Regions from separate parts of the Solibacillus silvestris genome, predicted to be linked through region 1. Evidence: riboswitches for the same ligand, from Rfam matches in the RefSeq annotation. Region 1 holds a riboswitch; each other region holds the start of a gene.
What was found. A riboswitch is a leader RNA that binds a small molecule or an ion and turns the genes downstream of it on or off. The one in region 1 is predicted to bind cobalamin.
Positions count from the first base shown of each region.

Region 1 (5,841 bases):
TCGACTATCCCATCTATAATGTGAATCCGTTATGGTATGCCTTTATTATTTTCTCATTCAATACAGCCGCGATTTTAATTGAAGTGTTTCGATCTGCCATACAAACGGTTCCGAAAGGTCAGCTGGAAGCCGCGCAATCGGTTGGACTCACAACGGCACAGGCATACCGACGTATTATTATTCCACAAGCATTAGTGTCTGCCATGCCAAATCTTTGTACAGCAACGATTAATTTAATAAAAGCAACTTCGCTCGGGTATGCGATTTCATTGCAGGAAATTACACTGAAGGCTAAAGTTGAGGCGAATTTCGGCTACAACTATTTAGAGGCATATATTGATATTTTCATCGTATATTTACTCGTTTGCATGACGGTTGAATATTTGTTTAAATGGTCTGAAAAACGTTTAAGACGCTATAAAGCGGTGACAGTTTAAGGAGGAATCGCGATGCTCGAAATAAAAAATGTGCATAAAACATTTGGAGAAAACGAAATATTAAAAGGTGTCGATTTAAAGATTGATAAAGGGGATGTCGTCGTTATTTTAGGTCCGAGCGGCTCGGGAAAAACGACGCTGCTGCGCTGCATAAATTTTTTGGAGCGCGCAGATGAAGGGACAGCGGGCTTCGATAATATTTCCGTTAATTTAAATAAGGCATCCAAAAAAGATATTTTAGCCATTCGCAAAAAAACAGCATTTGTTTTTCAAAACTATAATTTATTCAATAATAAAACGGCGCTTGAAAATGTAGCGGAAGGGCTAGTAATCGGGCGAGGCATGAAAAAAGAAGCGGCTTATAATATTTCAAGAAAAGCACTAGATAAAGTAGGCTTATCTGCAAAATACGATTCATATCCAAGTCAATTATCCGGCGGTCAGCAACAGCGTGTCGGCATTGCACGGGCGGTCGCCTTAAATCCGGACATTATTTTATTTGATGAGCCGACATCTGCACTGGATCCTGAGCTTGTCGGGGAAGTGCTTGGCGTAATGAAGGATATCGCGAAAGAAGGAACAACAATGCTTGTCGTTACACATGAAATGTCATTTGCGCGTGATGTGGCGAATCGTGTGATTTTCATGGACGGCGGAAACGTTGTTGAAGAAGGCTCACCACATGAAATTTTCGTGCAGCCAAAAGAAGACCGCACAAAGCAATTCCTCCGACGTGTTCTTCCGGATGACTATACATTTCATATTTAATGGATTTCAGAAAGAATTGATCTATCGTTAAGAAATATTAACGATGGAATGATGAGTTAAACAGCCTTTAGGGTCAGCTAATTGACACCGGGTTTATTCGGGCACAATCGGCAATAATTTCATAGATAGCGGCGAGTTATCTGAAACTTTGGCGAATTTGCATGCAATTCCCCAAATTTCCGCTATAATAAAGACATTCAAATTAATAAGTGCTATAAAGGTTCTTCACTCATTCATAGAGTAAGAAGTAAAAGGGAAATCGGTTCAATTCCGATGCGGTCCCGCCACTGTAATTGCTAGTTTGGAGCAGTAAGCCACTGAATTTTTCGGGAAGGCGCTCACAAATGTTGACGCATAAGCCAGGAGACCTGCCTTTATCATACCAGTTAATGTCTACGCGGATAGGATGTGGTGAATAAATTTTTCGTTGTATGAATTTATTTGCTTTTATGAAGCTTCCTCAATAGTAGGAGGCTTTTTATTTTTGGTGTTTGCGGAGTGGTCAGTATCCCGGGAAGAATGGCTAATAAACTTCCAAGTGCAAGAGAGTTTCCTTAAAAGATGGAAAAGCGGCAAATCCTCTCACCAAGCTTGCCGTACTCCTTGAACAAGAGCAAAAGTAAAAGATTACTCACGCTTTAATTAAAGGATTTCCATTTTATATTGCTCTATCAAGGAAAATCGTGGAGAATCAGCACCTTTATGCTTATAAAAGCGCATTCACCTACTATCGCAGCCGCACTATTATTAAATAACAAAAACAAATTCAGGAGGAATTACATATGAAAAAATGGAGACGACTTTCTACGGTGGGAATCCTCTCACTAATTGCGCTTACAGCATGTGGGGAGGGCGAAAAGAATACGGCGGAAAAAGAAAATACAGCACAGCAATCATCTGAAACGACGGGGGAGCAAGCACAGTTTCCCGTTACTTTAACAGATGCTTTGAATAAAGAAGTCACATTGGAAAAAGCGCCGGAACGCATCATTTCACTCATTCCTTCCAATACGGAAATTTTATTTGGATTAGGCTTGAATGAGGAAATTATTGGTGTTTCGGACAATGATAATTTCCCTGAAGAAGCATTGACAAAAGAAAAAGTCGGCGGGATGGAATTTAACTTGGAGCAGCTGATTGCATTGCAGCCGGACTTGGTAGTAGCGCATGAATCAGGACTTTATAATTTTAATGAAGAAGGCATTGCCCAGCTTGAAGCAGTTGGAATACCGGTGTTTGTCGTAAAGGATGCTTTAACATTTGAAGAAACATATGCCACTATTGAACAAATTGGTGAATTGACTGGGAAAATACCGGAAGCGGCAGAAATGATTGCGTCCATCCAAAAAGGAATTCAGGACATTGAAGTGAAAGTTGCTGATTTAGAAGAAAAATCCGTATTCGTCGTTGTCGGGACAGAGCCGGAGTTATATGCGGTAGGGCAAGATACATTCATCGATGAAATGCTGGAAACATTAAATGTAGAAAACGCAGTGCCGGAACTTGGCTGGCCGATGTATAGCGCAGAGCAATTCGTCAATAGCAATCCAGATGCGATATTAGTGACGTACGAAAGCGACTTGGATGCAATCGAAAAAAACGGGGCCTATGCTGAAATGGATGCGGTTAAAAACGGAAATATTAAGCTTGTGGATGGAGATACGACGAGCCGGCAAGGCCCACGTATTGTGGAAGGTATCAAATCATTAGGTGAAGCCATTTATCCTGAGGTATTTAATGAGTAATAAGTATACGTTCGCTTATGTCGTCTCCCTTGCTTTACTTCTTTGCAGCATGTGGATTGGAATATCGTTTGGAACTGTCGATATTCCGATTTCAACATTGTGGGATGGGGCGACAAACCCGGTAGCGTACAGTATATTATGGAAAATCCGCATGCCTCGCGTTATTTTGGCTGCAATCGTCGGGGCATCATTGGCGATTGCGGGTGCGGCATTCCAAGGATTATTGAAAAATCCATTGGCCGATCCATACACATTGGGGATTTCATCTGGTGCATCAGTCGGAGCGGTTTCGACAATTTTTTTAGGTATTTCCATTCCGATGCTCGGTGTTTTTACACTGCCAATATTCAGTATGGCAGGTGCCGCATGTACGATGGTGATTGTATTAACGTTCGCACGGCTTGTAGACCGTTCGATGAAAATGGAAACATTAATATTGACGGGCATTATTTTCAGCTCGTTTTTAGGATCCTGCATTTCATTAATGGTAGCACTGACAGGTGAGGAGCTTAGACAAATAATCGGCTGGCTGCTTGGAAGTGTATCGATGCGCGGCTGGTCATATGTCAACATGATCTTGCCGTTTATGGTGATTGGCACGGGGATTATATGGTTAAAGCGTCGTGAGCTGAACGCAATGATTTATGGCGAAGAGCGTGCCCAATATTTAGGTGTTAATGTAAAGTGCAGCAAATATATGATTTTAGCGGGTGGCTCGATTTTAACAGGTGCAGCTGTTGCCGTATCGGGGACGATAGGCTTTGTCGGTTTAGTCGTTCCGCATATGATTCGCCTACTTATCGGAGCCGACCATCGACATTTACTGACATTATCCTTTTTAAACGGTGCAAGCCTGCTAGTCATTTGCGACCTCGTATCACGGACAATAATCGCACCTGTAGAGCTGCCGATCGGTGTTATTACATCATTTATCGGAGCGCCAGTATTTGCTTATATTTTCTTCAAGCAACGTAGAAAGGTTGTCGCATAATGCTAAAAGTAAACGAATTGACGGGTGGCTATGACGGGAAAAGTATCATAAAAAATATGACGTTTCACGTGGAAAAAGGTAGAATTCTCGGGATTCTCGGTCCGAATGGCAGCGGAAAATCGACATTGTTAAAAATGATCAGCGGTGTATTGAAGCCGATATCCGGAGAAATATTCATTGAAGAGCGGCCGATTAAAAGCTATGACGTCAAACAATTGGCAAAGAAAATGGCTGTTCTTCCCCAATTAAATGCGAGCGCTTTTACGAATAGTGTGTATGATGCAGTATCGTTGGGACGGTATCCTCACCAAAGCGGCTTTTTTTCATCGTGGACAGTGGAAGACGAAAAAATGGTGCAGCAGGCGATGGAAAGTACAGGAGTTTCCCATTATAAAAATCAATATTTGGAGTTTTTATCTGGAGGTGAGCAGCAGCGGGTATTTATCGCACAAGCACTTGCCCAAAATTCGGAGTTGCTCCTTTTGGATGAACCGACAAACCATTTGGATATCGCCCATCAAAAACAAATTTTGGATATGATCCGCATGCAAGTCGAGTTTCACGGGCTGACGGTTGTGTCGATTTTTCATGATATTAATTTGGCATCGCTTTATTGTGATGAGCTGCTGCTATTGGAAGATGGTGAAATGCGTGCTTTCGGTGAGCCGCATGAAGTCATTATGCAAGAGCAAATTGCGGATGTTTACCAAGCGCGTATCGCGACATATCCACACCCCGAGCTACCAAAGCCGCAAATTACGATGCTGCCGGCAAATAAAATGGACAGGAAAAACCCGTCAATCCGCATCGACGATTTCTCTATCACGAAAGACTATGTCGAATACCGGGCACAAGCACCGTTAAAAGTGATTTCCTCAGCAGTGCATAATGCAGGAATCGGCTGGTATGATACTTTTTTAAATCGAGCCATTGCTCCTGAATACGATATTCATCATGTAAAAGAGGAGACTCGGCAATTTTTGCTGCAAAACGAGTTTTCGCCGACAAATACAGTCGTCATGCTGACAGCTGTCGAAACAAAATACGCCGCAATTCAGCATTTTGCGAAAAACAATGTGGAAATCATCGTCATGGTAACTGCGGGAGTGGGAAATAGCGTCGACGTCACAAAAACATATTTGCGGGAAGACGAGCCGCATATCGGCACAATCAATACATGGGTCATCATCAACGGAAAGCTAACAGACGAGGCATTTATCCAAGCGATGATTACTGCGACGGAAGCAAAGACGAAAGCATTGGCGGACAAGCAAATTAAAGATCCATTGACGAACACAACAGCAACAAGCACCGCAACCGACAGTCTGCTAATCGCCTCAACACAACAAGGCGAAGAAATGCCTTACGCTGGCCCGATTACGGAAATAGGAAAACTAATCGGACGGGCCGTTTTTGAAGTTACAATATCGGCAATAAATAAATATAAACAGTGTAATAATTTATAAAGGTTGGAACTTTCTAGAAAAATGGGGAGAGCGTTATTTTTTCCTCACATTAATTTCAAATCGTTAAGAGCCAGCTAGGATGAATAGAAGGAGAAAATCCGCTTATTTTCACTTTTTCTCGTTACTTAATTATGGACCGGAATTTCTTAACGCTTTAAAGAAGAGATTTCAAAGCCTCGATAGCAACTGCCGTAATGGAAAACAACTAATGCTAAAAGGAATTTTGGAGGAAGCTTAGAAATAATATTATTAAAAGGTTCAGATAGTTAGCTTTTAAATTTATTTGCTAATCGGAAGGGTGACAATTGATGAAATTATATACAAAGCAAGGCGATAAAGGGAAAACGAGCATTATTGGAGGACGTGTTGATAAAGACAATCTGCGCGTAGAAGCGTACGGGACAATTGATGAACTGAATTCATTTATCGGTAAA
Region 1 covers NZ_JBQCJW010000012.1:98,067-103,907, reverse strand. The annotation lists gene ACTHOQ_RS10130 (amino acid ABC transporter permease) at 1-437, shown strand, start outside; gene ACTHOQ_RS10125 (amino acid ABC transporter ATP-binding protein) at 450-1,205, shown strand; cobalamin riboswitch at 1,407-1,595, shown strand; gene ACTHOQ_RS10120 (ABC transporter substrate-binding protein) at 1,988-2,950, shown strand; gene ACTHOQ_RS10115 (FecCD family ABC transporter permease) at 2,943-3,941, shown strand; gene ACTHOQ_RS10110 (adenosylcobinamide amidohydrolase) at 3,941-5,407, shown strand; gene ACTHOQ_RS10105 (cob(I)yrinic acid a,c-diamide adenosyltransferase) at 5,716-5,841, shown strand, end outside.

Region 2 (5,841 bases), on a different contig from region 1:
TCGCGATTTCCATCGACGCTTTTAATGAATAATAATTCAAAGCTTCCATGAATGCATCGATAAATTCAATCGACTCTTTGGAACCATAACGGATGCCGCTTTGTACAAGGTGACCATGCAAGTTCATGACACCCAATCCGACAGAGTGCATCACTTTGTTTGCCTTTGATACAGAAGGGACGTTGACGATATCGGTCATCGTCGAAACATTCGTCAAAAGGCGCATCGCTGTATCGACAAGCTGTCCGAAATCCTGAACTTTCGTTGCTTCATGAATGTCGATTGAGCCTAAGTTACAGGATACATCCAGCCCGTATTCGTTTGGTTCGTTTTGATTACTAATAACGCCTGTTTGCTGGTACTGAAGAATTTCCGTGCATAAATTCGACATCTTCACACGTCCGATTCCCTTTAATGGATGGGCGTTATTGACATTATCGTCCAGAATTTCGAACGGGTAGCCTGATTCAAATTGTGCTTTTTTTACTTCTGTATATAGTTTGCGGGCATTTAATCGTTTTAGTTTACGGATGTTCGGATTATCCAATAGCTCGTAGTACATTTCCGTAATCGAAATTTCCGACATCCGTTTGCCGTATTCTTTGTAAATATCATAAGAACTGAATAAGACGATATCTTTATCTCGTCGCATCAGTTCAAAGAAAATATCCGGTAAAATAATCCCTGTTGATAGAGTAGCTAAACGGATTTTGTCATCGGCATTTGGTTTTTTGGAAGAAATGAACGCTTCAATATCACCATGGAAGACGTTCAAATATACGACGCCGGAACCGTTTCGTTGGCCAAGCTGATTCGAATATGAGAAAGAGTTTTCCAGCAGCTTCGCAACAGGCATAACTCCGCTCGCACGGTTCAAAATCCCTTTAATCGGATCCCCTAGCGGACGCAAATCGGTCAAGTTTACCCCGACGCCGCCGCCTAAACGGGAAAGCTCAAGACAATAGCCGATATTCTCGGCGATTGAATTCATCGTGTCATCCATCGTTAATTTAAAGCATGATACAAGCTCGCCGCGCGCCTTTTTCCCGCTGTTCAATGCAGTAGGTGTCGCAGGCTGGTAGGCAGTCATGACCGCTTCAATGGCCTTTTCCGCCAGCGCTTCGTCGCCTTGTGCTAAATAAAGGGCGATAATGACGATTCGGTCCTCATACTTTTCCAGAATTTCCTTTCCGTCACGGCTTTTCATCGCATAGCTTTCATAGAACTTTGAAGCACTCATGAATGAAGGGAATCGGAATTTGTATGAATAGGCTTTTTTGTACATTTGCTTAATGAATTCCATCGAGTATAGATCAAGAAACGCTTTTTCGTAATAGCCTTCATCAACTAAATAGCGCACTTTTTCCTCAATATCGATGAAATAACGTAAACGGACATTGACGTCTTCCAGAAAATAGCGCCGTGTTGCTTCTTTATCTTTCGCCAAATCCAGTTCGCCTGTAGCACGGTAACGGTTCAGAATATCGTTATTTAATTTTAAATACTGTTTCATATCGATGCCTCTTTCCAAATGGAGTAATAGTAATCTGTAATCGCTTCATAATTTGCCGGAGTTCCACGCATTTCCACTTTTTCGATTAACGGAATACCGTATTTTGCAGCTAAAAGGTCACCTGCACGACCGAAGAAAGCATGACCGAAATTCCGGTTTCCGCTAACGATAATTCCTTTGCATTGATCGTGATTAGCAGTCATGAACTGGTCGACGATAGGGGGAACAGAGCCTAATCCATCCGTATACGTAAATAAAAGATACGGTGCATCAACTTCCTCCACCTCTGCTATATCTTTCGCAGGCAAGCCGAGTTTTTGAATAATGGATCGTATATTGCCAGTCCGTGAAGCAAAAATGATCATGCAGTCATTTCAGAAATGCGATCGATAATAGAAGTCGGCTCTGCAATAAATTCGCCGTTTATTTCAAATAACGGCACAGAAAGAAAACCTGCCTCGATTACTTTTTGTTTGGCCGATTCGTCAAGATCAATATTAATGATTTCAACCTCCAAGTTGGCAGCATCAAGCTCCGATTTCACCCATAGGCATTTTGGACAAATTGTTTTCGTGTAAAGTTTCATGATAGAATCCCTCGCTATATAAATATTACTAGTAATTGTGCCGCGCATATCAGGGGGAGATGACTGTATCAAATAAAAAAAGCTATCCCGGGAAAAACAGGATAGCTTGAAATGGAAACGGAAAAATAGCGCCTCCATTTCCTATTCCCCGAAGAAATGTACATAGTTTTATGGCGGCAGGTCTCCTGGCTTTGCGTCGTTCATCAGACAGACCTTCCCATGCAAAAAAGCACAGTGGTATTTCCGTCATCAGTCAGCATTTACAGTTGCGGGGACAGCGTTGGAATTGCACCAAACTTCCCTATTAAACTACATTTAGTAGTACCGCGATAAAAAAACACAATATATAGTTGATTTGAGTATAAGCTTTCCGATTAGAAAAGTAAAGTATCCAAGCAGAAGTCGGACAATTCCGTCGAAGAGCCTATAAAAATATGAGTTGAAATTTTTTTCTAAATATGTTTTCGTTATTAATAAAATGTGAATATGCATCTTTATCAATTATTAGAAAGTTGGTCCGAAATGTCAATCCAGTTAAAAATAAAAAAGATACATTCAGAAGCAATTTTGCCAAAACAAGCGCGGCAAGGTGATGCGGGTATGGATTTAAGCTCGGTGGAAGAAAAAGTTCTGCAGCCGGGCGACTATCAATTGATCAAAACAGGTCTCCAAATCGAATTACCGGAAGGCACGGAAGCACAAGTACGCCCCCGAAGCGGTTTAGCGTTGAAAAACGGAATTACCGTGTTAAATAGCCCCGGTACAATCGATGCAGGATATCGAGGAGAAATAGGCGTTGTTTTAATCAATCATAGTAAAGAGCCATTCAAAATCGAAAAACATATGCGGATTGCCCAATTAGTCGTGCAATATGTTCCGCAAGTTTTCATTGTGGAAGTGGAAGAACTCTCAAATTCAGAGCGCGGTGGACAAGGCTTTGGTTCGAGCGGTGTGAAATAATTTATAAAGCGAAACAGCAAAAGCCTGAGCTCCGGAAAACTCAGGCTTTTTACAATTCTTTTTGCCATTTTATATAATTGTATGAAGCTTGAATGACAAGTAAAACCGCTAGTAAAGTTGTGGAAAATATAAAAAAATCAGAAAATCCTGCAGCAAAATAAATAATTGCCAGCGAAAGAATATAAATCGGAATTGAATACATTGTGCGTAAAAACTTGCGGCGGTACGAAAGACCATAATAAGCAAATTTAAAGCCTTTATCCACTTTCGGTTTTTTCTTGTAATAAAAATAAGAACCGATTAATAAGGCTGAAATGATAGCGGTGCTAAAGCCAAACTGAAAGAAAAAATAAATATTGAAATCCACTGGCATCCTAATCTCCTTTACGTCCTCATTTTGTATGGCGATTTCCGCAACAAATCTGGGAACCGGCAAATAGTTGATAGATTTTAAATATGTGCTTGTGCACCTTAAAACGAAGCTGACTAATTTACGGAAGAGCTGGATAAAAGTTTAGCTAATATAGCAATATATAAGGCTGTACCTTTTACGATCAAAAAATCAGCGTCCATATCCAATAATCAGCAATACATTCTTCTAATAGTAATTAATCAGACCAAAATCGCTTTGAGAAATAATCGTATGCTCATTATATAACTATAAAAGAATGCGGGAGTCAAACGAATGAATATTTTGTTTAAGATATGCTTACATCTCGATTAATATGGGCTTTGTTAAATATGATGAAAAGCAGAAATCTAAGGGGCACTTTATATCTTGACACTCGATATATATCTGTTTTAATATATGGCTATCGATATATCGACAGTCATTATATGGAGGGGCTATGATTCTATTATCAGAACCGACTTATTTAATTTTATTGGCATTATTAAAAGAACCGATGCATGGCTACGGCATTATTAAAACAATTTTTGATGTAAGCGAAGGGCAGTATGAAATCGCTCCCGGCACACTTTATGGGGTATTAAAAAATATAGAAAAACAAAAATTGATTGAGGTTGTTGGAGTGGATTTAGATAACCGCAAGAAAAAAATTTATGCCATTACACAAGCAGGACGGAACACACTAATTGAAGAACAACGACGTTATGAAAAATTATTATCATTTACATACAAATTTAAACATGAGGGATAATATGGCATTTACACGAACATTAAGCAAAAAATTCAATTCATTTGAGGATGAAGAACATTGGCTGAACGAGCTTGCGCAAAGTGGCTGGCGTCTCGTAGATTACAGCAAGGGGGGGCTTGCAGAAAATCACTATCATTTCCATGTCGATTTAGATGCGAAAAATATGCACTATAAAATTGATTATAGAACTATAAAAAATAGAGAAGAATTTGACGATTATAAGGAACTTTTCCATGAGACAGGCTGGGAGCTTATAGCTAAAAACCATTCTTATTTGAAGTATATTTTTATTTCAGCCGAGGGCAGGAAATTTTTTCGGATCACTCATCAGTTATAGACCGTGACCGAAGACGCCGTAATGTGGTGCTCATATTTATAATCGGTTTTGGAATCGCTGCATTAAGCTCGCTGGCCGCAAAGCTTTATGCAGATTATGATTGGCTAAACGTACTCATTATTATGTATACAGCGCTTGTTGTTTGGTATAGCTATACGTTTTATAAATACCATAGAAAAATTCGTCAATTAAAGCAATTGAGGTGAACAGATGAAACGTTTGAAAAAACTCGACAATATATTTTTATGATGACTTTATTTGGAGTCATTCCGATTATATTAGCGGCATTTGATATTTACCGGGAGCAATACCAAAATTTTAAATAGGCATTTTTAGTTCCGCTTTGGATCGGAGTAATTGGCTCCTTTTTTTTTAAAAGTACAAAATGAAAAAAAGAAAATTGATAAAAAAAAATGAGCAACAATCATCAATCGACTAAGTAATGAATTTGCTTGGTCTTTTTTTACATTCCCTGTATTTACGGAGTATAATGAATTATCAGAAAAAAAGGGGGGTTTATATGATAAGAAAATTAAAAAATACTGACCATGATCTTGTTATGGAGTTAGTTGAGAAGAAGCCTGCCGAGAATTTATTCATTATTGGAGATATTGAGGCATATGGCTTTGAGTCGGATATTCAAGATTTATGGGGGCAATTTGACGACGAACGGCTTATCGCGATTTTACTGCGCTATGATCAGAATTATATTCCATATAGTAATGGGGACTATGATGTGGCGGGTTTTGCAAGAATCATTAATGAAAATAAAGGACAAATCGAAATTTCAGGACTGCGGCATTTAGTATTGCCATTACGCCAATATATTGAACGCCATATCCGGAGGGACAGTGAAACGTATTACGCAAAATGCACGGAATTATCAGTTCCAATTTCGGATTTGGACTTTTCGGATGTGACATATCTACAGCCGCATGAGTATGTAGAAAATATAGAAATGCTAAGCTCCATACCTGAATTTTCCACAGGTACATTCAGTGTGGAAGCAAGAGAGCGCGCGGAGAAATTTAAAACGGGGCGTACATATATGATTCGGGATGCGCAAGGAGTGATGGTTTCATCTGCATCAACAACAGCAGAAAATTCACAATCCGCTATGATTGTAGGTGTGGGCACAAGGCCGGGCTACGAAAAGAAGGGCTATGCGACACATGCGATGCTAAAGCTTTGCCGCGATTTATTTGCGGAAGGAAAAACGGTTTGTTTATTTTATGATAATCCGGCTGCAGGAAGTATTTATAAACGCATTGGTTTTGTGGATATC
Region 2 covers NZ_JBQCJW010000001.1:43,767-49,607, reverse strand. The annotation lists gene nrdE (class 1b ribonucleoside-diphosphate reductase subunit alpha) at 1-1,513, opposite strand, end outside; gene nrdI (class Ib ribonucleoside-diphosphate reductase assembly flavoprotein NrdI) at 1,510-1,878, opposite strand; gene ACTHOQ_RS00250 (glutaredoxin family protein) at 1,875-2,099, opposite strand; cobalamin riboswitch at 2,258-2,443, opposite strand; gene dut (dUTP diphosphatase) at 2,622-3,059, shown strand; gene ACTHOQ_RS00240 (ATPase) at 3,109-3,432, opposite strand; gene ACTHOQ_RS00235 (PadR family transcriptional regulator) at 3,908-4,219, shown strand; gene ACTHOQ_RS00230 (DUF2812 domain-containing protein) at 4,221-4,556, shown strand; gene ACTHOQ_RS00225 (hypothetical protein) at 4,580-4,762, shown strand; gene ACTHOQ_RS00220 (GNAT family N-acetyltransferase) at 5,077-5,841, shown strand, end outside.
Region 2: linked by a shared signal. The riboswitch ahead of ACTHOQ_RS00250 (glutaredoxin family protein) and the one ahead of ACTHOQ_RS10120 (ABC transporter substrate-binding protein) in region 1 are both predicted to bind cobalamin.

Region 3 (5,841 bases), on a different contig from region 1:
TGGTGGGACAATTGTTGTGACATCAATTATTATTTTACTATTTGTCATATTTATTAAAAAATTACTATTGAAAATTTCTATTAAATCGGAAGGGGAAGAGATACTGTGAATGCAACACGCGCATGGGAAATATTGAAGGATAATGGCTATAAAAAAACGGATAAACGAGAGTTGATATTGGATATGTTTGCGGCTACGGATAAATATTTGACAGCTCGTGATTTGCTGACAGTATTGAAAAAAGACTTCCCGGGCATGAGCTTTGATACGATTTATCGTAACTTGGCAACATTTGTTGAATTGGATATTTTAGAAGAAACAGAATTAAATGGCGAGCGCAATTTCCGTATGCATTGCGAGTCAGATCATCATCATCATCATTTTATATGCCGCGATTGTGGCAATGTGAAGGAATTATCGGTTTGTCCAATGGATATGCTCGGTGAAAAGCTGCCGGGCTATGTCGTTGAGGCACATAAATTTGAAATATACGGCAAATGTCCGGATTGCCTCTGACAGTTAAAATATTATAAAAAGAGTAAGGGGCTGTCGGAAAAGAATCGATTAAATCGGTCTTTTCCGACAGCCCCTCCTTTTTACTTTTATGCGTTAATCAGCTTTGTGTCATTGTTTGGTCCAGATGAATGTTGAATATCATTATCTTTACAATGCATTGCCGCTAAATAGCCAAAAGTCATTCCAGGTCCCAATGTCGCCCCAGGACCCGGGTAGGATTGCCCCATAATAGAGGAAGAGCAGTTGCCGCATGCATAGACGCCTTCAATTGCGGTACCGTCCTCACGCAATACCCGTGCATTTTTATCTATTACAACACCGCCTTTTGTTCCGATATCGCCAGGATATACTTTTAATGCATAATAAGGCGGGCTGTTTAATTCAAGTAAATTCGGATTTTTCAATGTCGGGTCCCCATAATATTTGTCATGTGCTGTTTCGCCTCGATGGAAATCCAAATCTTTGCCATTTTGCGCAAAGCCATTAAAGCGTTCGATCGTCTTCACTAAATTTCCTGTCGGGATATTAAGCTTTTGTTCGAGCTCGTTCACTGTTTGTCCTGTAAAGACTATATTATTTTTGAAATATTCTTTTGGGAAACCTTGCATCGGGAAGAGACCTGCAAACAGGTAGCGCTTTTTGGAGCGGCTATCTAAAATAATCCATGAAGTAATAGCCTTTCCGCCTGTTTTTTCATTGTGCTCGTACATTTTATCGACAAACTCATGATAAGGTGTCGGTTCGTTAATATAGCGATGCCCTTCTTGATCGACAATAATCATATTCGGAATGCCGCGGTCTGCCACTAGGAAAAACGGTCTTCCTTTATGATCGATAATAGAAGGCGCTCCCCACACACGATCCATTAAGCCGAATTTTGCATAAAGCTTTTCAAATGGAGAAATAATGTCGCCTGTTTGCCCATGAGGCGAGCTCGTCCATGCCGCATTTTGGGGAGTCGGCAAAAAGCGTTCTCGTTTTTCCTGGTCTTTCGAAAAGCCGCCTGACCCGAAAATAACGCCTTTTTCAGCTTTAATCGCAATTTCCTGCCCTTCTTTTATAGCTTTTATACCGATGACACGGTCCTGTTCATATATAAAATCTGTAAAAGGTGTTTGCAGCCACATTTCGCCATTTAATCCTTTGTAGGTCAACCCCATGCGAGCCATAAGCGCCTGCCCTAAAGCCGCATAATTTTTCTTTAGCAGAAGATGCTTTATTAATCGCCAGCCTAATGTCAGCGATCTTGCTTTTCCGGCAGTCGTTCTTGTGATCATATTCACTTTGACAAAGTCTTGCCCGGTCATAACAAAGCCCTTCGTATCAATCGTTGGAGGCAGGAGCTTATCCTTCCAATCTCCCAATTCATTTATATCTATTAACAGAGGCTCAATCGAACGTCCCGCGCCTTTTCCGCCTGGTAATGCAGGGTAATAATCCGAATAGTTTTTAGCATAGGAAAAACGCATATGCTTGCTTGCATTATGCATATAATCAAGCATTTCAATGCCCTTTTTTAAGTAAGTCTCTTTTATTTCATCATTTACAATATCGCCGACAGTCGCATCCAAATAAGTTTTTGCCTCTTCATAGGAATCTGCAGCATTGGCTTCCACCAAATAGCGGTTGTTTGGTATCCAAACACCTCCGCCGGATAAAGCGGAAGCCCCGCCGAAATGCTTTTCCTTTTCGATTAAAAGCGTTTTTAAGCCTTCATTTTTCGCTGTAGTGGCCGCAGCAAATCCTGATGCGCCAGACCCGACGACAACTACATCATATTCAAAATCCCATTTCATTACATAACCCCCTTGGCAGATTTTTTATTACCTGTATTTGTAAATATATTATAGCAAGCAGAGTTGGGGAATAGAAATTAAACGTATTATATCTACTTTGAATTAATTTTTTCTGCTTTAAGCGTAAAATTTATATTGAGTTGTGTTGAAAAGCTTTTGGCGGAATTTCGATTCTTCCATCAAATAATCAAGGAAAGAGGAAGAAAACGTCCAACTGATGGAATTCCATTTCAATGGAAAGTTATTTGCATAATGCCTGTAGTGTGTTAAAGTAAGTTTTACAAATCAAATAAATCTGCAGGGAAAAGATGCAAATTGCATAAATGGGAATTCGGCGGAAATCCGAAGCTATGTCCGTAACTGTAAGCGCAAATGAAAGTGAACGAGATTGCCACTGTTTTTGACGGGAAGGCATTCATGAGTAGAGAGCTGCGCGGAGCCAGGAGACCAATCTTTTTCTGATCGTGACACACCTCTTCGGAATTTGAGAGAATGTACGGCATTAAAAATCTTTTCGTCATTTCATAGGAATCGATCTTGATATTTTGAGCCATCCATTTTCTTGGGTGGCTTTTCTTATTGATAAAGAATGCAGAATCGGTTGTTGGAGCTTAATTAGAGAAAACTGCCGCATTATCGGAAATCCTGCAGTTTTAAAGCTGGCATAAGTTTTTGGGAGCTTAGTGTGTCCATCGTGTATGCGGAATAAAATATAAAATTTGAAATGTGAGGAACTTTAGATGAAAAAAGATATTCGTTATTCATGTTATCCATTTATGCGCGAAAAAAGCTCATGCGTCGATTATGAAATTCGTACAGATTCATTGACGACACGTATCGGAGCGGTCATCCCGACATTATTGGACGATGAAAAAGGGCAGATTGTATTGGAGGACTTGCGTATTATCCATCCGCTTGCATACCATGCCAACGGTTCTGTGCGCGGAAAATTGGCGATTACAGAAGAGGATTTAAGCTGGCTAAGTGACCGCTATGATTTTTATGTGAGCAATGTAAAAGAGACAATTCAACAGTTTTTGCTGCCACAAGGGGTGGAAAGCTCAGCAAGGCTGCATATTTGCCGAAGCGAAGCGAAAAAATCGTACCGTGCATTGCATAAGGTAAGTGAAGAGCGAGAAGTGCCCGAAATTTTATTCGACTTTTTAGGGCTTTTAGCGAATGTATTTTTCGTCATGGCAGTTTATATGAACAAAGAGCATTCATTCGAAGAAATTCCGTTCATCTCGAAATCCTATCCGACAAAAAAGGCAAAATAGAAGAACATAGCTCAATATTGAGCATGTTCTTTTAATCTTCCATATGGGGGTGCTGGCAATGATTTTTATTACAGGTGGCGTGCGCAGCGGGAAAAGCGCCTTTGCAGAAAAACTGGCGAGTCAAAATGGTCCTGGTAAAAATTATTATTATATTGCAGCAGGTGCGGCATTTGACGATGAGATGAAAGCACGGATAAAAAGACATCAGCTTGATCGTCAACGCCAAAGTACCGAGTGGCGAACGATTGAAATACATGTGAATATTCCTGAGGAGCTCGGACGTTTATCGGAAAATGATGTCGTGCTTTTTGAATGTGTGACGACATGGCTTTCGAATGTATTGTATGAAAGCGAATCAGCCGAGCAGCGCAGCGAATATATCCACAATTCGATTGAAATGTTAAAAAGCGAATTCGACAACTGGCATGCGCAAGGTGCTCAAATAATAATCGTGTCAAATGAAGTGTTGGACGAGCAATCATCAAAATTTGATGAAGTGAATTTATACCGCAAAAATTTGGGCCAGCTTCATCAGTGGTTCGTTAATCGGAGTGAAGAAGCATATGAAGTACAATTTCAGCTTGTGCAACAATGGAAATAAGGAGGGCGCAAATTGAAAAACAGCATAACGGGTTTTCTATTGGCATGGCAGTTTTTTTCGGCTGTACCGATAAAAAAGCAGCTTGATATGAATGCCAAATCGGTTACATGGATGTATGCCTTTTTGCCGATTATTGGTTTATTCATTGGCGCAATAATTGGAAGTGCAGTTTTTGCGCTTGCCGGCTTTAGCGATATTTCCAGCTTGCTCCTCGCCATATTGATTGTTGTCGGTTTCATTCTGCTCACAGGCGGTCTTCATTTAGATGGCTGGATTGATATGAGTGATGCCTTTTTTTCTTACGGAGAAAAAGAAAAACGATTGGGAATCTTGGATGATCCGCGCACAGGTGCCTTTGGTGTTATTAGTGTTTTTTGTTTACTGCTTTTAAAGATAGGCTTCATTTATGAATTTCTTTTAAAGGGACATTCCGCAATCATCCCATGTCTTATTTTTATTCCGTTAATCGCGCGCACAGGGATGCTGATTTACTTTTTAACGATGCAAACAGCAAAGCAAACAGGACTCGCGGCGTATTTTAAAAGTATGGTCAATTCAAAAAAGCTCGCTGTTTTACTCGGTTTGCTTTGTGGGGCTTTATTTGCGATTTGGTTCTATATAGGGGCATATAGCTTATATGTTTTATTTTTCACAATGCTTGTCATTGTTGCACTTTACCGAAACTGGTCACGGAAGCATTTTGGAGGGGTGACGGGCGATTTGCTTGGCGCATTAGGCGAGGGTTTGGAGGTTGTGCTATGGCTAACGGCATTACTGTGCATTTAATCCGGCATGAAAAAACAGAAGCGAACAGAGAGCGGAAATATATCGGCTGGACAGATGAACCGATTATTAAGAAAGTTCAAGCGCAGCTGCCGATCCAGCCACATGAAGTATTTGGCAGTGATTTGCAACGCTGCCTACAAACGGCTGCCTGCTATTTTCCGCAAACTCCATTTTTCGCTGAGGAAAAACTTAGAGAGCTAAACTTCGGCGATTTTGAAATGTGTACATATGAGCAATTACAGTATAATGAAATATACCGTGCATGGATTGACGATCCGCTCACTACGCCAATACCGAACGGTGAAAGCTTTTTGCAGTTTCAACAGCGCGTATTGGAAGGTTTTCGCCAAATTGTAAAACAAGATGGCGATTATACATTTGTCGTACACGGCGGGGTCATTCGATTATTGCTTGCGAAATATAGCGTGGAGGAGCAGTCATTTCAGCAAACGACCGCAAACCATCGAACTATATATACCCTTTGCTGGGGTTCGGTTGATGAACTAATAGGAGGTTTACGATGTACGTTATACTCGGAGGCGCATATAACGGTAAACGAGCATATGTGAAAGCTTTAGTCGCGAAATTACCTGAAAAGGAACTCGTTGTTTGTGAAGGGATATTGCCCCGCATAGAGAAGGTTACCGAAAATAAACGTTTTATTATTAGTGATTTTGAACAAATCATTTTACCGTATTTAGATGAGCCGGAAGAGCAGGCAGCACAGCGGATTTTTGAACATATCGCTGAAATTTCCGGGCAAGCGGAAGTTTTTTGCATTTGTGCAGATACGAGCCGTGGTGTTGTACCGCTTGAAAGGGGAGCGCGTCAGTTAAGAGATACTTGCGGTCGGCTATACCAGAAG
Region 3 covers NZ_JBQCJW010000002.1:124,856-130,696, reverse strand. The annotation lists gene ACTHOQ_RS01910 (metal ABC transporter permease) at 1-109, shown strand, start outside; gene ACTHOQ_RS01905 (Fur family transcriptional regulator) at 106-516, shown strand; gene ACTHOQ_RS01900 (FAD-dependent oxidoreductase) at 603-2,312, opposite strand; cobalamin riboswitch at 2,602-2,782, shown strand; gene ACTHOQ_RS01895 (cobalamin adenosyltransferase family protein) at 3,053-3,589, shown strand; gene ACTHOQ_RS01890 (bifunctional adenosylcobinamide kinase/adenosylcobinamide-phosphate guanylyltransferase) at 3,648-4,190, shown strand; gene cobS (adenosylcobinamide-GDP ribazoletransferase) at 4,203-4,976, shown strand; gene ACTHOQ_RS01880 (histidine phosphatase family protein) at 4,949-5,545, shown strand; gene ACTHOQ_RS01875 (bifunctional adenosylcobinamide kinase/adenosylcobinamide-phosphate guanylyltransferase) at 5,497-5,841, shown strand, end outside.
Region 3: linked by a shared signal. The riboswitch ahead of ACTHOQ_RS01895 (cobalamin adenosyltransferase family protein) and the one ahead of ACTHOQ_RS10120 (ABC transporter substrate-binding protein) in region 1 are both predicted to bind cobalamin.

Region 4 (5,841 bases), on a different contig from region 1:
ATGGATTGCTCCTAAACAGCCTTGGGGAATGACGAAATGCTTTGTTTTTTCCCCTACTAGCCCGCAATAATGATCATAGCGCCCACTTAGCCATTCAATATCCTGCTCTGTAATCGCAAGCATTCCCCGTACAGAACCATTTGCATGATACACCAATTCCTGCATTTTCATTAAATCTTCTTTTACACTTTGTTCCGTTTCTTTCACTAAATACGGCAATACCATTCCGATTGAAACTGTTAAGCAGTCTGATAGCAGCTCATAGTCCACTTTACAGCTCTTTTCGCGCATATAAGTATAACAAATGTATCGTAAATCCTTCTTCATTTCTTCCACTCCTTAAAAATTGGTTCATGTGTTGAAACAATAGGCTGATAATTACCATTTTTATGTAAATGTTGAAAAGCGCTATTGACCGCTTGCATTGCATCATGTGTTGCCCCGTGTATAAGCTTTAGTTTGCCCTGTTCATGACGTGCATCTCCTGCGACAAAATAGCCCGGAAAATCGGTTAACCCGTTATCACTTTGTACGATTCGCCGTTCATGCTCAATTAATCGTTTTTTTGTTCCAATATGGCAAAAAATCAAATGATGGCCGTCTTCATCGAAATCCGAGAAAGCACAAATTGGAATTTTCAGCAATGCTAGCCCATCCATTAAAATGGGCTGTAAACTTAGCTCTTGATCTGCATACAATGCTACTGTATTTCCTTGGAGCGCTAATTGAATCGCCCAATCAGCTGCCATCGGTGTATGGCCGATGATGGCGATTGGACAATCATATTGTTTTATTGTCGGCGTACCATAATGGATTTCACGCGAAAAGTTGGCGTTCTTTAGTTTTTTCGCCTCGCTAAATCCATTTCCGGTTGCTGCGATAATCGTTTTCGCAACAATTGTTTTGGCTGCCATCGTCACATTAAACAACTCATTTGCCTTCTCGATTTTCAATACAGGCTCACCAAGCTGCACATTTGCGGTACTTGCCTTCAATTGCTCAATCAATGCTTTTTTATAATCGCACGCTAATATCCCGAATTGCCCCGGGATATCGTAAATCGCATAGTCCAGAAACAAATTGAGCCTGCCGCCAAGTTCATCATTTCCTTCAATAAGTACTGTATCCAATCTTCTTGAAGCACTGTAAAAGGCGCTGTACATGCCGGCTGGTCCGCCGCCGATCACACAAACATCATAAATCATGGTTCTACCTCATATGGGATCATTTGCATCGACTTTGTGAATTGTTCTTCATATACATGGACTTTCACTTGGAAACCTCTTTGCAGATAGTGTTCGCTCAGCGCTATATCATTTTCGCTGTAAACAATGATTTCGCCGTTTTTTATAATAAGGCACTGATCGCAAATACGTGCAGCCAAATTAATATCGTGAATCGCAGCAACTATTGTTTTTCCATCGGCGACTAGTTTTTTCAAAACCTCTGTTACGATAATTTGATGGTAAATATCCAAATCAGACGTCGGTTCATCCAATAACAATACCGGGGCATCCTGTGCGATCGCCTTCGTTAAATAGACAAGCTGCCGTTCTCCGCCAGATAGGCTGGGAAGCAAGCGATCCTTTAAATGGGCAATACCTGTAAAGTCAATCGCCCTCTCCACGGCTTCCGTATCCTCTGTCGTCCAGTTGCCGAAACGCTTTTTATGCGGATATCTCCCCATCTTCACAACTTGCTCTACAGTAAAGTTTGTTTCCAAATGCGTTGTTTGGGGCATATAGCATATATATTTCGCCCGCTCGATTTGCTTCATTTTCTGCAGCGGCATGTCAAATAGATAAATGGCACCCTCCTCAATCGGCAAAATCCCTGACATCATTTTCAGCAATGTGGACTTCCCTGTGCCGTTTGGGCCAAGCAAGCCGATTAATTTCCCTTTTTGCACAGCTAGATTAAAATTATCGAATATTTTGCGGGTCTTCCTTGAAAAGCTCGCATTTTGGATGTTGAGAATCGTCATTTAATCTAACTCCTTTCGCTTATTCAAAATAATTAAGTAAATGAAAAAAGGCGCTCCAAAAAATGCGGTAATAATGCCGATTTGGATTTCAGCGGGGCGGATCAATAGTCGCGCAATCAAATCTGCCAAAATCAAAAAAATAGCGCCCCCCAAAATGCTCGCAGGGATGAGGTATTTATGTGAAGGACCGATCAATAAACGGATCATATGCGGAACGATTAATCCGACAAAGCCAATTGCGCCCGTCAAAGATACACAGACACCTGTTAATATAGACGCCACAATTAATAGCAAATTTCTTGTGAATTGCACATTGATGCCTAAGTTTTTCGCTTCCTCTTCTCCCAGCAGCAAAATATCGAGTTCATTGCGGTAAATATAAAAAATGACGCATGAAATCAGTACAGGAATAATCATTAGCTGTAAATGATCCCAGTCTCGTCCGTTCAAGTCGCCCATTAACCAATATAAAATTTGCTGCACTTGCGCTAAATTCGAATACGTTAAAATAAGCGATGTACAAGCCGATAAAAATGAACTAATCGCGACACCTGTTAACAGAAGCGTCAAAACCGATGTACGGCCATTGCTTGTCGAAATGACATATACAATGGAAAGTGTAATAAATGCACCGATAAATCCAAATACCGGAATCATGAAGCTTCCGATTGCAGTGAAACCAAAATAGATGGCAACAACCCCGCCCAATGCGCCGCCGGAAGACACGCCGATGATTCCCGGATCTGCCATTGGATTGCGAAAAATGCTTTGCATGACAACGCCCGCAACAGCAAGCCCTGCCCCGACCAAACCCGCTACAAGCACCCGTGGCAAGCGAATCTGCAGTATGATTTTTTCGTATGTCGATGTGACATCCAGATCGATCAATGGCAAGGACGACAATAAAATTGTTACCGTTTCCTTTAAAGGAATCGTCACGCCACCTAACATTGTGGCAATGACGATTGCAAACAGCAACAATATAAATAGCAATGTAAACATCGATGTGGATTTATATTGTTTAATCATTTTATTCCCCGGCTAAAATCGCTTTCATTTCTTCCGCGCCTTCAATAATAAAGTGAGATGCCGTCGTTACATTTGCTCCATCAAGAACATATACTTGATTGTTTTTAATAGCTGCGACGTCCGACAATGCCGGGTCGTTTTTCCATTCTGTCACGAATGCTGGTTCACCTTCTACAGCACCCCATGCAGTAGTAAATATAACTTCCGGATTTAGCTCGACCAATACTTCTTTCGAAAGGTTCGGAAAGTCAGGATAATCATCCCCGACAATTCCCGCTTCGGACACAACGTTTACGCCACCGGCCAATTGAATCATTTCGCCGATTGTCGTATTATCCGTAACACTTGATAAATATTCTGTATAGTAAAGCACGCGCTTTTTCGATTCAACTCCTTCAGCATCTGCTTTCAACGTTTCCATGCGCTTTTCAATATCTGCTGCAATCTCATTTGCTTTTTGCTCTTCACCGATGATTTCACCGATAACTTTCACTGAATCAATGACGCCTTCAAATGATGAGTTATCCGTAATTTGATATGTAGTAAGCCCTGCGTCATCCAGCTGGTTCAATATATCAGGGCTAATATAAGATGGCACGATCACTAAATCAGGATCCAGCGCCAAAATCTGTTCGGACGTTACCGTTTCGAATTTCGTTTTCACTGTATCTGTTAGGCCCGCTACATTTGAAATTGTTGCATCAGTAGACATATTCGTTACCGCAACAATGTTGTCCAAATTTGTTAACGCGACTAAATATTCATCCATCGCCAATGTTGTAGATACGATGCGTGATGGCTTTTCATTAATGGTTACTTCTTTTCCTCGTCCATCTGTAAATGTTTTAGGATATTCCGAAGTCTCCTCTTGCTTTGTCTCGTTCGCTGCTTCTCCCGCTGTCGTTCCTTTAGTCGTATCTGGGGCCGCATCGTCATTATTACAAGCGACCAAAATGATCGCCATTAATGACAGCAATAAAATACGTAATGCTTTCATGTTTTTAAACTCCTTATCAAAATCATTTTATATTCAGTGTTTGCACACGAAATACCAAAAAGCCCATTTCCGGCAGGCAGATGCAGGAAATGGGCTAAAATGATAAATGAAATGACTACAAATCAAATAAAATAATGTATTCTCGCCGTCCTTCTCCCTCCGAAAAGTCGTTTATACGTGAAAAAGCAGGTTTCCTGACTTCAGCTTCACTTTACTCCTACACCTTCCCGATTTCTCAGTGGCCATCGTAGTTTCATTTGCTGTTACAGTAGCGGGGGCTGTACTAGACTTTCACTAGTTTCCCTTTTAACTCATTAAAGAGCACTTCTACACTTTGTTATGAAATTACTGTTAACTCTATCATACCTCGTCATTTTTTGACAATAGTATGTGCGAATTTTTTAGTTTTTAACTTTCAATTTTTTAAATGCAGGTTTTTTAATATAACTTTCCTTGTTGACGTTTCGAAAATGTTCCTCTACAATCAAATTAGTTTTAAAAAAACATATATGAATCGTGTAAAAATTGGTGCTTATGAAAATAAGCTTAAAAGGGAAGTTCGGTGGAATTCCGTCGCTGTCCCGCAACTGTAATTTCGGAGTTTTTTGCAAATGCCACTAAGCGGCCGCTTGGGAAGGCGCAAAAAATGTAGATGATGAGCCAGGAGACCTGCCAATTTCCAGTACACACCAATGCTCACGTGGAAATGGGCGGTGAAATCAAGCGTACGTCAAACGAATTGAAATACCTGTACACAGCAGGTTTATTTGTATTGACTTCATTAATTGAACCATCTTCCACTAGCAGAAGATGGTTTTTTACTGTTTGCCGGATGTCTATTTGTTTGAACTCTCCCCTATAAGTTTGCAAATAGCCGTCTTGGAATCAATAAGATTCTGTCTTTGGAAAAGGTTTAATTGGGTAATCTAATTAAAAGGAAAGAACGGTGAAAGCCCGTCGCTGCTTTGCAACTGTGATTCAGGATCTTCTGTATTTTCTTCTACTGCCGAAACAAGAAAATGCGGGAAACGACGATAAGCCAGAAATCCTGCCTTTTTGAATGAAGCTACTGCTTTGTCATGGGGATCATTGGATGTATTTTAAAATTTGTTTATTCAATATAGATTAAAAACAGTGAAGGTGGGAAAATAATGCCTCAAAATTATGTAGCTCTATTAAAAGAACATATTATGCATAAAACTTTAGGGAATGAATCGAATACTTTAAAACAAGCGGCTGAAAAATTAATAGCGCAAAATACGGAAGATATGCGTGAGATTTCACAAGCCTATGACATCGTTCACCGCGAAATCTCCGGCGAGGCTGCCCAATCGTAAATGTGAAGGAGAGCCCCTGCTTATGGAAGCTCTCATTTACGTTTATATCTGCTTAATAGTGCCCAAAACCTGCAATTTGTTTATTGCGTCGAAAATATTAATACAATCTTTCATTTTTATTTGCATTTTGCTGCTATTCTTTAACATCACGTATGACGGTAGGTACAAGCTCCTCCATTTCAATCCGTTTTGCTACAAATTTTGCGGCAAGCGCCATTTTTCCGATTGATTTTGAGCCGATATATGCATCTAAATTACCCTTACGATAAATAATAGGAAGATATCAGCTTTTTTAAACTGTAATTTCCCCAAATAAAATAAGCATTTATACGGATAAATATTCTTATGCAATTTCTAGTTTTCAGTTTCAATCGATATAAACGCAGCACCGCCGAGCAAACAGCTCCATAATTTACTGTAAGGCTGCTTATTGAATGCATTGAATAAACAAGCCAGGGCAACACCGTGGGAAACAACCGCTATTTTTTTGTAGG
Region 4 covers NZ_JBQCJW010000001.1:51,430-57,270, forward strand. The annotation lists gene ACTHOQ_RS00270 (cobalamin adenosyltransferase family protein) at 1-327, opposite strand, end outside; gene ACTHOQ_RS00275 (NAD(P)/FAD-dependent oxidoreductase) at 324-1,205, opposite strand; gene ACTHOQ_RS00280 (ABC transporter ATP-binding protein) at 1,202-1,984, opposite strand; gene ACTHOQ_RS00285 (FecCD family ABC transporter permease) at 1,985-3,013, opposite strand; gene ACTHOQ_RS00290 (ABC transporter substrate-binding protein) at 3,015-4,010, opposite strand; cobalamin riboswitch at 4,178-4,354, opposite strand; cobalamin riboswitch at 4,520-4,701, shown strand; cobalamin riboswitch at 4,903-5,080, shown strand; gene ACTHOQ_RS00295 (hypothetical protein) at 5,162-5,347, shown strand; gene ACTHOQ_RS00300 (histidine phosphatase family protein) at 5,702-5,841, opposite strand, start outside.
Region 4: linked by a shared signal. The riboswitch ahead of ACTHOQ_RS00290 (ABC transporter substrate-binding protein) and the one ahead of ACTHOQ_RS10120 (ABC transporter substrate-binding protein) in region 1 are both predicted to bind cobalamin.